DNA from 4 places in the Pseudoduganella sp. R-34 genome. Region 1 is predicted to be linked to each of the others. Evidence: predicted binding sites of a transcription regulator. Region 1 holds the regulator's gene; each other region holds the start of a gene.
What was found. Region 1 encodes sigma-54, which starts transcription at its own class of promoters, with help from an activator protein. Its sites were predicted from a motif close to TGGCANGNAANCTGCTTT; they were not measured.

Region 1 (4,152 bases):
AGTGGGTGGAAGGCGATGCCGACCGCATCGAGTATGAGGAACAGGTTGAACTGGTGAAGATGTTCAACAAGGCCACCATCCGCCGCCTGGAAGGCGGCAAGCAGAACGATGAAGTGCAGGGTGAGTTCATTTCTTACGACAGCCGCAAGGAATTTTTCAGCGTGCGCAATTCGGCCAGCGGGGAGAGCAAGCCCGGCGGCGGTCGCGGCACCATGGTGATCCAGCCGACCCGTACCGAACCCCCAGCGACGCCGACGGAGAAGAAGTAAGCATGCAAGCAAATAACTGCGCCAGCACGCTGGTCGTGCGCGGCCTCCAGAAAACCTATGGCAAGCGCCAGGTGGTGCACGACGTTTCGCTGCAAGTCGATTGCGGTGAAGTGGTCGGCCTGCTCGGTCCCAACGGTGCCGGCAAGACTACCTCTTTCTACATGATCGTCGGCCTGGTGGCTTCCGATGCAGGCACCATCGATATCGGCGGCACCGACGTGTCGAGCCTGCCGATCCACAAGCGCGCCACGCTGGGCCTGTCCTACCTGCCGCAGGAAGCTTCGGTGTTCCGCAAGCTGACGGTGGAAGAAAACATCCGTGCCGTGCTGGAACTGCAGAAGGTGGACGGCAAGCCTCTGCCCAAGGCGGAAATCAAGCAGCGCCTGGAATCGCTGCTGGCCGACTTGCAAATCGAGAAGCTGCGCGAGAACCCGGCCCTGTCGCTGTCGGGTGGCGAGCGCCGCCGCGTGGAAATTGCGCGCGCCCTGGCCACCAACCCGCGCTTCGTGCTGCTGGACGAACCGTTTGCCGGCGTGGATCCGATCGCCGTGATCGAAATCCAACGTATTGTGCGTTTCCTGAAGGAGCGCAATATCGGTGTGCTGATCACCGACCATAATGTGCGTGAGACCCTCGGCATTTGCGACCGCGCCTACATCATCAACCAGGGCGCCGTGCTGGCCTCGGGCCGCCCGGACGACATCATTGCCAACGAATCCGTTCGCCGCGTCTACCTCGGCGAACACTTCCGCATGTAAACGAAGGCCATGAAACAAACACTGCAACTGCGAACCTCGCAACACCTGGCGCTGACGCCGCAGCTGCAACAATCCATCCGCCTGCTGCAGCTGTCCACGCTGGAGCTGCACCAGGAGTTGGAACAGCTGCTTGGCGACAATCCCATGCTGGAGCGCCTTGACGACCCGCTCGACCACTCGGTACGGCTGCTGGCCGATGGCGCCATCAGCCAGGGCAACGGCAATGGCACCGAAGCTCCCGCCACGCCTTCGGCTGAAGGCCCGCAAGGCGAGGGCGGCGAAGCCCCGGCCGCTGCCGGCGAAAGCGATACCTATGAAGGCGGCGACCATGAAGCCGGCAACGGCAGCGACGACGCCGACTGGAGCGCCAGCGCCGGCAGCAAATCCGCCGACGACGAAGACAGCCGCCCGCAACTGGAAGCTTCCGGCTGCACGCTGCGCGAACACCTGCTCGAGCAGATGCGCGTCACCGTGCAGGAGCCGCGCGACCGCGCGCTGATGGAACTGATCATCGATGCGCTGGACGAGAACGGCTACCTGGAAGAGCCGCTGGAAGAAATCCACGAGCGCCTGCCGCCCGAGCTGGAAATCGAACTGGACGACCTGCGCTGCAGCCTGGTGCTGCTGCAAAGCTTCGATCCGCCCGGCGTCGCCGCACGCAATGCCTCCGAATGCCTGGCGCTGCAGATCAGGCGCATGCCCGGCGTGCCGCTGGTGACGCGCCGCATGGCGCTGACCATCGTCGAGAAGCACCTGACCTGGTTCGCCCAGCGCGAGTTCACCAAGCTGAAGAAAGCGCTCGACTGCGACGATGAAGACTTGCGCGAAGCACAGTGCGTGATCCGCCAGTGCAACCCGCATCCGGGCGCCGAATTTGCGTCAGGCGAGTCAGACTACGTGGTGCCGGACGTGATCGTGAAAAAGGGCCGCGGCGGCTGGATCGTCACCCTGAACAACGACGTGGTGCCGCGCCTGCGCGTGAACGCGCTGTATGCCAACCTGCTCAAGCAAGGCAAGAGCGAGTCGCAGATGAATGGCCAGCTGCAGGAGGCCAAGTGGTTGATCAAGAATATGCGCCAGCGCTTCGACACGATCCTGCGCGTCGCGGAAGCGATAGTAGAAAGACAAAAGAACTTTTTCAGTCATGGCGCAGTGGCCATGAGACCCCTTGTGTTGCGTGAAATTGCTGATACACTGGGACTACACGAGAGCACTATTTCTCGCGTAACAACTCAAAAATATATGCTCACCCCGCATGGCATGTTTGAGTTGAAATATTTCTTTGGTAGCCACGTCGCGACCGAAGCCGGGGGGGAGGCTTCCTCGACTGCGATACGGGCACTGATCGTGCAATTGACAGGAGCAGAAGACCCGAAAAATCCTTTATCCGACAGTAAGATTGCGGACATGCTGGGTGAACAAGGCATGGTGATTGCGCGACGGACTGTTGCCAAATATCGAGAAGCGTTGAAGATCCCTCCAGTTAGCCTCCGCAAATCGTTGTAGTGCAGTGCATGGGTTCCTCTGTGCGTTTCGGCGTGCACGAACTCGAGAGCGACATCATCTTTAGGAGTGTGTATGAATCTCACCATCAGTGGACATCATGTCGAAGTGACCCCAGCCATTCGCGAGTACGTGCAGAACAAGCTGGAACGAGTCAAGCGCCATTTCGATCAAGTAATCGATATTGCTGTCATCCTGACTGTAGATAACCTCACCGAGAAAGAGAAACGCCAGAAAGCCGAAATCAACCTGCGCATGTCTGGCAAAACTGTTTACGTCGAAAGCCTGTCGCAAGACCTTTACGCCGCCATCGATACCCTGATTGATAAACTGGATCGCCAGGTCATGAAATACAAGGACCGTGTGCAGAACCACAGTCATGCGGCCATCAAGCATTTCCCGGATACGTATGAGGCACCACCCACCGCCATGTAAAGGACTGGCCGTGCAGCACACCAAAGGGCGCAATTGGCGCCCTTTTTTGCGACCAGTGTGCGTTAGAATATTTGCATGAGCGAACACGTACACACCCAACTCTCCAACGGTACCGGCTTCATCACGCTGGACCGCCCCAAGACCCTCAATTCACTGTCCCTCGACATGGTGCGCGCGATGACGCAGGCGCTGCTGGCATGGCGCGACGATGCGTCGGTGGCGGCGGTCGTGGTGCGCAGCAGCAGCGAACGCGCGCTGTGCGCAGGCGGCGATATCCGCTTCTTCCACGACGTCGGCCGCGGCAATACGCAAGGCGGCAGCGCGCTGCTGGAAGACTTCTTCACCGAAGAATATGCGCTGAACCATTTAATCCATTTCTACCCCAAGCCTTATGTGGCGCTGATGGATGGCGTGGTGATGGGCGGCGGCATGGGCATCGCGCAGGGCGGGCCGGAGTGCGGCGTGCGCATCGTCACGGGCCGTACCAGGATGGCGATGCCCGAGGTGAACATCGGCCTGTTTCCCGACGTGGGCAGCAGTCACTTCCTGTCGCATGCGCCGGGCCAGCTTGGCATGTGGCTCGGCCTCACCGGGCTGACGGTCGGCGCCGCGGATGCGCTCTACCTCGACCTGGCTGACTACTTCGTGCCGGAAACTGAACTGGCCGGACTGGCCAAGCTGTTCGAGTCGACGCCCGGCAAATCGTTGCGCGATGCTGTCGCGGTCTTTGCCTGCCCGCACAACGCCTTCGCCGGCGACAGCGAACTGGAAGCGCAGCGTGCCCTGATCGATCAGCATTTCTCGGCGGGCTCGGTACCCGCCATCATGGATTCGCTGCGAGGCGACAGCACGCCTTTCGCGCAGAAATCGCTGAAGGCAATGGAATTGCGCTCGCCGCTGATGATGAGCGTGACCCACGAGCTGCTGAAGCGCGGCGCGTCGCTGGGCGTGTCCGACTGCTTGCGCATGGAGCGCAACCTGGTGCGCCGCAACTTCGAACACGGCGAGATTTTCGAGGGCGTACGCGCCCTGGTGATCGACAAGGACAACCAGCCGCAGTGGAATCCCGCAACGCTGGCCGAAGTGACGCCCGCCATGGTGGAGCGCTTCTTCGAACCATGCTGGCCGGCCTGGGCGCACCCCTTGCGCCACCTCGCATGAGGGATCTGGACCGGATCGACCGGGGC
Region 2 (4,152 bases), 1.6 Mb from region 1:
CAGCGGCGCGTCGCCCGCTTCGGCGGTGTAGCTCGTCGTGGCGGGGTTGAGCGTCAGTTGCGAGGGCTTCAGGCTCGGGTCGCCAATCCGCACGTCGTCGATCTGGAAGGATTTGTTGGCGGTGTACAGGCCGACCAGTCCGCGCGCGCTGAAGGCGGTGTCGGTCACGGAGCCAAGCGACTCGCCATCGAGATAGACCGTCAGCGTGCTGCCGATCATCTCGAAGCGCACGGTGTAGAACACCGAATCCATATTGATCGGCTTGCGCACTTGCTTGGGGCGGGTCAGCGCGCCGTTCAGCATCCTGGCGATTTCAACCTGGGTGCTGGTGTTGGCGCTCTGGACATTCAGGCCGGCGCCATACCAGTTGCTGGCGTTGGTGTAGCGCGTAATCAGGTAGAGCTGCTTGTTGCCGGTGGTGCTGTTGGTTTGCGGCTTGATGCGCGCTTCGACAAAGTAGTCGCCGCTCGGCACATTGGCCATGGCGGCTGGCTTTAGCAGGGCCAGCACGCCGCCGGTGGTGGCGGCGGTGTACTGCATCAGCATATTCGTCGCGCCGACCGCTTCCGCCTTGACGCTGAAGCTGCCGTTCGCGCCGGCCACGGGCAGCAAATCCCAGTTGGCGGAGGTGCCGGACTGGAAGTCGTCGCAGAAGTACAGGCCGCTCGGCGGGCAGCTCAGGGTAAGGATCGGCGTGCCGCTGGTGTCGCCCGTGCCGCTGATGCTGGTGGACAGCTTGCCGGCACCGGCCTGCGCCAGCGCGTTGGCCTTCACCAGGGAGGTAGGGCGCACGCTGTAGGTATATGGCGGCGTCCACGTCACGTTATTGTTGATGGTGCATCCTCCAAGCAGGGTGCCGTTCAGCAGCGAGCCACTGTCCTTGAAGGCGCCGGTGGCGGCGCCGCCCGGATTGACCACGATATTGCTGCAGCCCTGGGCTCCGGTGATGTCGAACACGTTCGATTGCGACAGGATCCTGGAGTTGTAGCCGGCGCCGATGCTGTACAGGTTCGCATACACCGCGGCATCTCGGCTGCCGGTGAAATAGTTGTTAAACAGGTGGACCTGGCCGTAACGCACGCGCGGTGCGCGGCTGGACACGTTGCGGAAGACATTGTTGCTGAAAGTGACGCGCAGCTTGCCTTCGTCGGCTGTGGCGCCGTCGCCCGAACCGATCAGGTTGTTCTTGTGGTGCTCGCCGAACACGTTGTACGACACTGTCACGTAGTCGGATGCGTTGGTGATGTCGAGCGCCCCATCGTGGCATTGTTTCAGCTGGCCGTTTTCGATCGGCAGCAGGTTGTCCGTCATCGGAGCGTCAGTGAATGTATTGTGGTCGATCCAGACGTGGTCGGAGCCTGAAACGCCGATCGCGTCATAGGCCGAATTCCATGCACCATTGGCGCCGTCGTTCGGGTCCCACACCGGCCCCACGTCGCAGGGCGCAACGATCTTCAGGTTGCGGATGATGATTTGCGAGACGCCGACAAGCTGGATATGGCCGTTGACGATGCCTGCGCCGGCTCCAGCACCGACCAGGGTCGTATTGCTTTTCAAGCGGATCGCGCCGCGAATGGCCTGGTCGCCCGTGTTCGCGTAAGGCACGCCTTCAGTCATGTCGATCGTGCCGGTGATCTTGATGATCTTGGGATTGATGCCGCCGTTATTGATGGCGTTGACCAACTGGGCGCGATTGCTCACGCTGTAGATTTGCGAAGCGATGGCGGCTGAGCCGCCGGCGGTTCCGCCAGCTTGGCTTGCCCAGCCGTCGGCCGGGGCGGCGACGCGCGCCGGATCGTCGGCCGCCTGCGCGGGCAGGCATAACGCTGCAAGCAGGGCGAGCGCGATCCTGAAACCTTTGAGTTCCATAAGATTCTCCTTGGGGGAAAGGGGGACAGTGTCAGCTGCGTCGTGTGCGGCGGCGGCCTGCCGCCAGCGCGGCAAGGCCGCCCAGCATCAGTGCAGCGCTGCCCGGTTCCGGCACGGCGGTGGCATCCAGCTGGGCCGTGATGCTGGCAAATTCGGTCCAGGTGGTGCCGCTCAGGTCGATGTCGATCGAGTTGCCGTTGGCGCCCAGCGACAGGATGGGCAAGCCGCCGATGCCGCTGGCGTCAAGCAGTTTGAAGGCGGTCAACGGTGCAGCCAGGGTGCTGCCGAAGTCAAAGTGGAACTGGTATGTACCCGGCGTGACCGCGTTATTTGCGATCACGGTCAACAGGCCGCTGGCGTCGAAGTCGAAGCCGAACATGGCATCGGCGCTGAGGAATTCGACGCCGGTGCCGGTTGGATCAAGGGCGGTGGTGTTGGCGCCCGGTTCGGGTTGGAACAGGTGGTCAAGGCCGACGATGGTGTCGGGCGAGCCGTTGTAGGTGGCGGTGATGACGGCATCCTGCAAAGGTAACGGTGCTGCGTGCGCAATTCCGGTGGCGAGTACGGCAGCCACCAATGTCTCCATTATGGTTTTTCTCATCGTGTGCTCCGGTGGGGCTGAATAGGCGTGCCTGATCGGCACTGCCGATCTTATATTGGCCTGACCAATATTTCAATCAATCAGGCCAAATGTGATGCGGTCAGACCACGTTGCCTCGCGGAAATACAAGTCATTCTGTCGCGACCATTCAACACTCCACGCCACGAAGGTGTCATCGCCCGCAGCGCAGCGGCTGCAACCACAGGACGTAGCAGTGCTTAAGCCAAGGCAAGCGGTACCAGACAAGCAAGCAAGAGCGTTCCGCATAACCCGGGGGCTGCAAGACACGCCTATCGAGCATTAACTTTCGCATGACAGGGAAGCATTAATGTCAGCGTCATGCCTCATGGTGTCCGGCCTTGAGTCAGGTTGGACCATAAGACAAGTGCGCCTTCGCGATCAACTGGCGAGAGCCTCGTTGATTCCAGTACTTCCGACATATCCGAGTCTGAATACTTTGTGTAGAGCGCATAGCCATTCGAAAAGATCGAGATGCTATAAAGCGGGCCAGACGCCGACCCGCATTCAATCCAGGCATCGGGGTGGTCGGCGTCGGCTTTCTCAAAGAGCTCGTCAAGCGCGGTTTCCATTTCCGCTATTGTCGGATTGCGCAGGGAACTTCCGAATACCTTGGTGAGAGTAATCCATTCGTGCATGTGGTCCTCGATACAGATACGTGCCTGAAGCGTCAGGCTACATTCTCGAATTTGGCCGTGAAGCCAATCACTTTGCCCCCTGAAGCTTGAACAGCCCTCAGCACGAATACCTGCATTTCCGGCGAGACCGTTTCAAGAGGCATTGTGATGAACTGCGCCTTGGAAAACAACAGAAGCCAGAAGCCGGGAAAACACCATATTTCGACAACCGATGACCACTGCATGGTGGAGCTTCCAATGCCCGACGAAACTGAAAACGTCGATGCGTCGGCAGTGAAGACCGCTTGCGGCCTTCCCATGTCATGCAGCTTTGCCATCACGCTGCGATAGTGGACCACATAGATTGCCAGAACAATGGCAAAGGCAAACGCCAGAGCGGCGCCAAGGGCGCCAATGAACCAGGACGATTCACCTTCAACGAGCAGCCACACGAAGGCAATGGTGGCGAATGATAGTGCCAAAGGAAGGCTTATGCCGACTGACCGGCGCCAGAACGCCAGCACTGCTCGACGGAGGAGTTGTTTGTCATAGGTGAGCGTGGCTTGATGGGACATATTATTGGAGGCCACTGGGCCACCTGTAGGCGAGAACCATGGACTTTGGATAGAAGTGTTCCCGTACCTGTCCAAGCTGATTACCTCCGAGGAGGTAAACGAATTCTTGGTCTTCCCTCAAATAGAAGCCTACGTGTCCTTTCCAGCTGGCCGGATCATCTCGCCAAAGAACTGCAACGCAACCAGGTACCGGACGTTCAATTTCCTCACCCCACTCAAGCCACGATCTGGCGAGAGCAGACGCCGTACCGGCAATGCCCGCTTGTGCAAACGACCAATTGACGAACGATGAACACCAGGACACTTTGTCATCGTAACCTTCGATATTGGTGCCTGCGTGGTATGAATTGATTCGCGGGTTGCTCGAACCGACGGGGTATGCTGCGATCCCCAATTCGCCGATAGCGATTGCCAGCCAAGGTGGAGTGTTCAATTGAGCGGTCAACTTAACAGGTCAGGATTAAATTCTAGC
Region 3 (4,152 bases), 990 kb from region 1:
ATCGGCCGTACTCGACGCCCACCGTGGTCGTCAGCCTGCCGCCGGCAAGTTCGCGCATGTCCTGCCAGTTGATGTCGGTGCCGTAGAAATCGCGGTCGAAGTCGACCACTCCGCCCGAATGGCTGGCCGGCGCCTGGAAGCCTTTGGAAAACGCCTGGAACTGCGTCACGCGGCGATTGCCGCCCCACAGGCCGACGTGCAGCCGGCCTGACTCGAAGCGCTGGTCCCAGCTGGCGCCTCCCTGCTGGTGGTCAATGCTCTTGCGGGTGTTATAGCGCTCCGCCAGCGTGCGCTTGGGTACTTGCGTGTCGGTGGCATCGATTTCGCCGGCACGCGGGTCGCGTTGCCAAGTGGCCCAGGTTACGCCCAGCGGGTCTTGCGTGTCCTCCTGGCGCAGACCGTTGGCGACCAGCACCAGCTTCGCACCGGGTAGCGGCTGCATGGTCAGCTTGGCCATCGCCTGGTCGCGGCGGGCGGCGCTGTGGTCGCGGTAACCATCGGTATCGAAGCGCGAGGCATCCAGCACATAGCCTATGCCGGCAGCGCTTCCTTGCGCATTCAGGTCGGTCTTGCGCAGGCCGTCGCTGCCAGCGGCAAAGCTGGCTTCCACCGTCGGCGCACCTTCGCCGTCGCGGGTAAAGAGCTGGATCACGCCGCCGGCATGGTTGCCGTAGATGGCGGAGTAGGGGCCGCGCAGCACCTCGATGCGCTCTGCCATGTCCAGGTTGAAGGTAGCGGCCTGGCCTTGGCCGTCCGGCATGCTGGCCGGGATGCCATCTGTGATCAGGCGCACGCCGCGCACGCCGAAAGCCGACCGGGCGCCAAACCCGCGCGAAGAAACCTGCAAGTCCTGTGCGTAGTTCTGCCGGTTCTGCACCACCACGCCTGGAACGGCGGCCAGGGACTCCGAGGCATTCACGCGCAACTGTCCGTCACGGATGTGCTGTGCATCGAGCACGTTGATCGCGGCCGGCAGGTCGAAGCTGGAATGCTCGACGCGGCTGCCGCTGATGACGACAACGTCGGCGATCGCAGCGCCTTCCGGCGTGGCTTCGGCCGACGCAGCATGCGCCAGCATGGGGGAAAACAGGCTGGCCAGCAGGGCGGCGATGGCGTTCAAGCGAATGGGGTTCATGTTCAGTCTCCTCGGATCGGTTCAGCGTGCCCGCTGCGCGGGTCTCCCGATCACATAAGCAATATGCCTGCCAAGCCAACGACAGGCCGCACGTTTGCTGGCATATCGCTTGCATAACTAACGGGCACACACCATACCAAAGGAGACATCATGAAGGCAAACCCGTTCGCAGCATTGTGTGCTGCAGGCGCCGCCAGCCTCGCTTTTGCCGCGCCATTCGCCTATGTGCCGAACGAGAAGTCCGGCACCATCAGCGTCATCGATACCGCAACCGATAGCGTGGTACGCCAGTTGAATGCCGGAAAACGGCCGCGCGGCATCGGCATTGATCCGGGCGGGCGCCAGCTTTTTGTCAGCGATGCCTCCAGCGGCAGCCTGCTGGCCATCGACAGCATGGCGGGCAGCAGCGTAACGCTGGCGCTGGGGCGCTCGCCGGAGGGCGTCAGCGTCTCGCCGGACGGCAAGCTGGTGGCGGTAGCCGTGGAAGAGGGCAATAGCGTGGCGCTGTTCGATGCCGTCACCCACGCGCGGCTGGCGGATATCCCGGTGCAAGGCCGCAATCCGGAGCACGCAGTCTTCAGCCCGGACAGCCGCTACCTCTATGTCAGCGCCGAGGAGGCGGAGCAGGTCGACGTGATTGACGTGGCGCAGCGCCGCCAGTCCGGCTCCGTCGCGGTAGGCCTGCGCCCGCGCGGGATCGGCTTCGCGCCCGATTCCAGCCGGGTGTACGTCGCGTGCGAGATGGCGAATGCAGTGTACGTGATCGACCCGGCCACGCTGCGCACGCTGGCCACCATTCCCGCCGGACGCAATGCAAACGGCATCGCCGTCCACCCGGACGGGCGTAGCGTGTACGTCTCCAACGGGATGGACGGCAGCGTGATGCGAATCGATACCGCCCGCAATGAAGTCACGGCCACGATTGCAGTCGGCAAGCGTCCCTGGAATATGGCTATCACTCCGGACGGCAGCAAGCTCTATGTTGCCAACGGCCGCTCCAACAATGTCTCGGTGATCGATACCGCCAGCGCACGCAAGGTGGCCGATATCCCGGTCGGTGAGCTGCCCTGGGGCGTGGTGATCCGTTGAATTGCGCAACAGTTGTTCAAGTTTGGAGCAGTTGTTGTTGCACGTCGCTTCGGCCGAGGAGCAAAACCCGCTGGCACGGCAATTGCGAATAAGGCAGTACCCACAACCACTCAATATAGAGGACGACATGAATCTCGCCGACATCAGCAAACTGGGCGTCGCCAATCCCTTCAAGACCCGTTACGACAACTTCATCGGCGGCAAATTCGTCCCGCCGGTCAAAGGCGAGTACTTCGCCAATATCACGCCGATCACCGGGCTGCCTTTCTGCGAGATCGCACGCTCCACCGCCGAGGATGTCGAGCTGGCGCTGGACGCCGCGCACGCCGCCAAGGCTGCATGGGGCAAGACTTCGCCGACCGAGCGCGCCAATATCCTGAACAAGATGGCTGACCGCATGGAGCAGAACCTGCAGCTCATCGCGACCGCTGAAACCATCGACAACGGCAAGCCGATCCGCGAAACGATGGCGGCAGACATTCCGCTGGCGATCGACCATTTCCGCTACTTCGCCGGCTGCATCCGCGCCCAGGAAGGGACGGTCGCGCAGGTCGACTCCGAGACCTATGCCTATCACTTCCATGAACCGCTCGGCGTGGTCGGCCAGATCATTCCATGGAACTTCCCGATCCTGATGGCGGTATGGAAGCTGGCCCCTGCGCTGGCCGCCGGCAACTGTGTCGTGCTCAAGCCAGCCGAGCAAACCCCGGCCTCCATCATGGTGCTGCTGGAGCTGATCGGCGACCTGCTGCCGCCTGGCGTGCTGAATGTGGTGAACGGCTTCGGCCTGGAAGCGGGCAAGCCGCTGGCTTCGAGCAAGCGTATCGCCAAGGTGGCCTTCACCGGCGAAACCGGCACCGGCCGCCTGATCATGGGCTATGCGGCGCAGAACCTGATCCCGGTCACGCTGGAACTGGGCGGCAAGTCGCCCAACATCTTCTTCGAAGACGTGATGTCGGCCGACGACGCCTTCTTCGACAAATGCCTGGAAGGTTTCGCCATGTTCGCGCTGAACCAGGGCGAAGTCTGCACCTGCCCATCGCGCGTGCTGATCCAGGAATCGATCTACGAACGCTTCATCGAACGCGCGCTGAAACGCGTGGCAGCGATCAAGCAAGGCAACCCGCTGGACCACGGCACCATGATCGGCGCCCAGGCTTCGCAGGAGCAGCTTGAAAAGATCCTGTCTTACATGGACATCGGCCGCCAGGAAGGCGCACAACTGCTGGCAGGCGGCGAGCGCCAAGTGCTGGCTGGCGACCTGGAAGGCGGCTACTACGTGCGCCCAACCGTATTCAAAGGCGACAACACCATGCGCATCTTCCAGGAAGAGATCTTCGGCCCGGTGGTATCGGTCACTACCTTCAAGGATGAAGACGAAGCGCTGGCGATCGCCAACGACACCCTTTACGGGCTGGGCGCCGGCGTCTGGAGCCGCGACGGCAGCCGCGCCTTCCGCATGGGGCGCGCCATCCAGGCTGGCCGCGTCTGGACCAACTGCTATCACCTCTATCCGGCCCACGCTGCGTTTGGCGGCTACAAGCAGTCGGGCATTGGCCGCGAGACCCACAAGATGATGCTCGACCACTACCAGCAGACCAAGAACCTGCTGGTCAGCTACAACCCTAACGCGCTGGGCTTCTTCTGAGGCAGGAAAGGCGGGGCGAAGCATGGATAACGCAATTGCCAGGGTCACGGCGACCGCACCGGCGCTGGAATTCATCGACCAGCTGCACCAGCGGCACGGACCGATCATGTTTTTCCAGTCGGGCGGCTGCTGCGACGGCAGCGCGCCGATGTGCTATCCGGCGGGTGAGTTCGACGTCAGCGAGACCGACGTCTACCTCGGCAGCCTGGGCGGCGCGCCTTTCTATATCGGGCTTGAACAGTACGGGTACTGGGAACACACCCAACTGATCGTGGATGTG
Region 4 (4,152 bases), 2.0 Mb from region 1:
CGGAAGAAGTCACGTTCAGGAATGGCGACGTCACCCTGTCCGGCACGCTGGTGCTGCCGGAAGGGAAGGGGCCGTTCCCGGCCATCGTGCTGACGCAGATGTCGAGCCCCGCCCCGCGCGGCGCCTATGCGCTGCAAGCCTATTACTTCGCGGCCCACGGCATGGCCGCGCTGATGTACGACAAGCGCGGCGTCGGAAAATCCACCGGTGAATTCAACAAGGCCACCATGGAGCAGTTGGCCGACGATGCCATCGCAGGTATCGAGCTGCTCGGCAAGCGCAGCGACATCAAGGCCGGCGCGATCGGCACCTGGGGCCACAGCCAGGGCGGCTGGCTGGCGCCGCTGGCGGCGGTACGTTCGCAAAAGGTCGCCTTCGTGATTGCCCAAGCCGCGTCGGCCGTGCCGCCTGCCGAGCAGGAGGTGTACCGCATCGAGAACTCGCTGCGTGCGCGAGGCTTCAGCGAAGACGAAGTGAGGGCCGGCGCCGCCTACCAGGAAAAGCTGATGCGCTGGGTGACCAGCCGCGGCGCGAATAGGGCCGAATTGCTGGCCGCGGCGCGCGTCGGCGAGAATGCGCGCTGGGCCAACCAGGTCGAAATTGTGCCGGATACCTTGAAGGAGAAACCGAGCGAGACCAGCACGGCCTTTTACAGCTACGATCCGCTGCCGGACCTGAAGAAACTGGAGGCGCCCGTGGTGTACATCCTCGGCGAGAAGGACGCCTTCGTTCCCGTGCATAAGAGTGCGGAATTGTTCCGGCAGACGCTGGATGCGAGCGGCCACAAGGACCACCAGGTCTGGATGCTGCCGCGCGCCGCGCACGGCTTGTGGGAAACGGATCTCGATGGGGGCAGCGCATATATCAATTCCACGCACTGGGCGCGCGAACACTATCCGCGCATGACGCAATGGCTGCGCGAGCGCGGCTTTATCACACACTAGAGGAGTATTGAATGGTCAAGGCGATACGCATGTTCCGCACCGGCGGGCCGGAAGTGATGGAATACGTCGATGTCGAAACAGGGGCGCCCGGCCCCGGCGAAGCGACGGTGCGGCACGAGGCGATCGGCCTTAACTTTATCGATGTGTACTTCCGCACCGGCCTGTATCCGCAGCCGCTGCCGGGCGGGCTCGGACAGGAAGGCGCCGGCGTGGTGGAGGCGGTGGGCGAGGGCGTAAGCCATGTGCGTGTGGGCGACCGGGTGGCCTATGCCGGCCGTCCGAATGGCGCCTACGCGCAGGCGCGCAATATGCCCGCCAGCCTGCTGGTGAAGCTGCCCGATTCTATCGGCAGCGATACCGCGGCGGCCATGATGCTGCAAGGGATGACGGTGCAATACCTGTTCCACAGCGCGGCGCCGCTCAAGGCGGGCGACACGATTCTGTTCCATGCGGCGGCCGGAGGCGTGGGCCTGATCGCTTGCCAGTGGGCGCGTGCCTTGGGGGTGAACCTGATCGGCACCGCCGGTTCGGACGAAAAGGTGGCGCTGGCGCTGCAACATGGCGCCGCCCACGCAATCAACTACAACACGGAAAATTTCACTGAGCGGGTGCGCGAGATCACCGGCGGCAAAGGCGTCTCCACGGTGTTCGATTCGATCGGCAAGGATACCTTTATCGGTTCGCTCGATTGCCTGCGCCCGCGCGGCATGATGGTCAGTTTCGGCAATGCCTCCGGTCCGGTGGCGAACTTTTCGCTGGGCGAACTGGCTTCGCGCGGCTCGCTGTTCCTGACCCGTCCTGCGCTGGGCAACTACACGACGACGCGCGCCGACCTCGAGGCTTGCGCGCAGTCGTTGTTCGACGTGGTGGCGCGCGGCGACGTGAAGATCGAAATCAAGCAGCGGTATAATCTGGCGGATGTGGGGCAGGCGCATCGCGATCTTGAGGCGCGCCGCACCACGGGCTCCACCATCCTCCTGCCTTGATTTCACTATGACAGACCAGAACCGCCCAGCCGACGATGACGACGGTACCCCGAAATTTGGACGCCTGCTGATCGTCCTGCTGAGTGCCGTAGCCTTGATCGGTCTCATCACGTTTGCCAGCGAAGCCTATTACCGCTGAACTTCAAATACTTGATGTCGAATTTCTTTACACTAAGGAACTTTGCCATTCACATAATTGGCATTACCCTGGAGTAATTGCCATTGCGGTCAATAGTTTACTGATGAGTTATTGAGTTTGGCATAATTCTTGCTTGCGTTCCGCCGGGACATTTGAATTTCAAGGAAGAATTATGAAGAACGCAATGTTGGGCAAAGTATTGCAAAGTTTCACGGCCGTGGCGGCCTTGCTGCTGGTGGCGGCCGCCCACGCCGGCCCGGTCAACCTGGTACAAAACGGCGGCTTTGAACTGACTTCCAATGGCAATGGCCAGGTGGACTTCAATACCTCCGTGTCTGGCTGGTCTGCGCCCGGCGGATACAATTTTGTCTTTGCTTCCGGAACCGCAGACACCACCGGTGCCGTGTCCTGGTTCGGTGGCCAGAACGACGTTCCCCTGAAATTGTGGGGCGCCAATAACGGCGGCGCCAACGCGCTGGCAAGCAGCGCCAACGGCGGCAACTTCATCGCCGCCGACGGCGCCTACGGCGTGGTCGCCATCCAGCAGGCGATCAGCGACCTGGAAATCGGCACCACGTATATGCTGCGGTTCGAATGGGCGGCTGCCCAGCAGTGGGGCTTCTTTGGCGAGACCAGCGAAAAATGGAGCGTGAGCATCGACGGCAACACCTTCGAAACCGCCACCTACAACAACCAGAGCCAGGCATCGAGCGGCTGGATGCAGGAGGCGTTCACGTTTACCGCCAAGTCCAGCGGCAGCTTGCTGTCCTTCCTGGCCGCCGGAACGCCGGAAGGCCACCCGCCGTTTTCCCTGCTTGACGGCGTTTCCCTGTTTGCCATCGACACGCCGGACAACGGTACCCCGCCTGCCGAAGTGCCGGAGCCTGCCAGCCTGCTGGTCATGCTGACCGGACTCGGACTGCTGGCACTGGCGCTGCGCCGTCGTCGCCAGCCTTGAGCTGAAGCCCTGCCGTGACAGCCTTGGCTGAACAGGTCCTGCGGCTGGCAGTGTGGCTGTGCGTGCTGTGCGCCATCTTTCTGCCGCTGGAACGCTATCTCGCCGTGCGCCAGGCGCAGCCCGGCGAGCGCCAGCGCTGGCCGGACCTGTTCTATTATTTTGCCAACAGCCTGCTGCCGATGCTGGTGCTGGCGGTGCCGCTGGCGCTCGTTGCGCAATTGTCGCGCGCACTGGTACCAGTCGCGGTGCCGGAGACGCTGGCGGCTTTGCCGCTCGCGCTGCGCCTGCCGCTGGCACTGCTGGTCGGTGACGTCGGGGCCTACTGGTCGCACCGCCTGGCCCACCGCTGGCCGCTGCTGTGGCGCTTTCACGCGGTGCACCATAGCGCTGCCCACGTCTACTTCCTGACCAATACGCGCGCGCATCCGGTCGATTTGCTGTTCACGCGGCTGTGCAGCCTGCTGCCCCTCTACGTGCTCGGCCTGGCAGGCCCAGACGCGGCAGCCAGCGCGACGCCGGTCGCGGTAATCCTGGTTGGCAGCGTGTGGGGCTTTTTCATCCATTCGAATATCCGGGTGCGCCTAGGGCCGCTGGAGTGGCTGCTGTCGAGTCCGGCCTTCCACCATTGGCACCATACGCGCCATAACCATGTCGACCGCAATTTTGCCGCCATGCTGCCGCTGCTGGACCGGGTATTCGGCACCCACTACCTTCCGGGCCACTGGCCGGCGGAATATGGTAGCGATACCGCCGTTTCCAGCCAGCTAGGCGGGCAACTCGCCGCACCGTTTTCGCCGGCCATGCCGGCCGTCACGTCAGACCGAACTGAAAGTTGATTTGTCAAAATGCCTTACCAAGAAATTCCACCGAACTGGCGCAGGCTGAAGCGATGACCGGGCGCCGTCGCTTAACCCTGCAAGTCCTTGGGCTGTTTGCCGGCTGGTGGCTGTCGTTGGCGCTGGTCCTGGCTGCTCCCGCGCCTGCGTTGCCTGCGTCAGCGGCGGCCGCGCCAGGCTTCAGCCTTGATCCCTCTTCAGCCTTGCATAAAAAAGCCGAGAACAATAACTGGCTCGGCATCCATGACCAGGTCCAGTCGCGCCACCAGCAACTGCTGACCTCGCGCAC

Region 2: the regulator sigma-54 is predicted to act here: its motif matches at 2,679-2,696, upstream of ACN9MW_RS11410 (PEP-CTERM sorting domain-containing protein).
Region 3: the regulator sigma-54 is predicted to act here: its motif matches at 2,296-2,313, upstream of adh (aldehyde dehydrogenase).
Region 4: the regulator sigma-54 is predicted to act here: its motif matches at 2,188-2,205, upstream of ACN9MW_RS26370 (PEP-CTERM sorting domain-containing protein).

What each region holds. Positions count from the first base shown of each region.
Region 1 is NZ_CP184572.1:936,192-940,343, forward strand. It holds gene lptA (lipopolysaccharide transport periplasmic protein LptA) at 1-269, shown strand, start outside; gene lptB (LPS export ABC transporter ATP-binding protein) at 272-1,027, shown strand; gene ACN9MW_RS04400 (RNA polymerase factor sigma-54) at 1,037-2,533, shown strand; gene hpf (ribosome hibernation-promoting factor, HPF/YfiA family) at 2,606-2,965, shown strand; gene ACN9MW_RS04410 (enoyl-CoA hydratase/isomerase family protein) at 3,041-4,126, shown strand; gene ACN9MW_RS04415 (Lrp/AsnC family transcriptional regulator) at 4,123-4,152, shown strand, end outside.
Region 2 is NZ_CP184572.1:2,489,110-2,493,261, forward strand. It holds gene ACN9MW_RS11405 (pectinesterase family protein) at 1-1,869, opposite strand, end outside; gene ACN9MW_RS11410 (PEP-CTERM sorting domain-containing protein) at 1,901-2,470, opposite strand; gene ACN9MW_RS11415 (hypothetical protein) at 2,815-3,126, opposite strand; gene ACN9MW_RS11420 (YcxB family protein) at 3,159-3,695, opposite strand; gene ACN9MW_RS11425 (TIGR02594 family protein) at 3,682-4,125, opposite strand.
Region 3 is NZ_CP184572.1:6,751,728-6,755,879, reverse strand. It holds gene ACN9MW_RS30890 (TonB-dependent receptor family protein) at 1-1,135, opposite strand, end outside; gene ACN9MW_RS30885 (beta-propeller fold lactonase family protein) at 1,286-2,224, shown strand; gene adh (aldehyde dehydrogenase) at 2,352-3,872, shown strand; gene ACN9MW_RS30875 (DUF779 domain-containing protein) at 3,895-4,152, shown strand, end outside.
Region 4 is NZ_CP184572.1:5,739,064-5,743,215, reverse strand. It holds gene ACN9MW_RS26385 (alpha/beta hydrolase family protein) at 1-944, shown strand, start outside; gene ACN9MW_RS26380 (quinone oxidoreductase family protein) at 956-1,930, shown strand; gene ACN9MW_RS26375 (hypothetical protein) at 1,938-2,069, shown strand; gene ACN9MW_RS26370 (PEP-CTERM sorting domain-containing protein) at 2,242-3,027, shown strand; gene ACN9MW_RS26365 (sterol desaturase family protein) at 3,042-3,863, shown strand.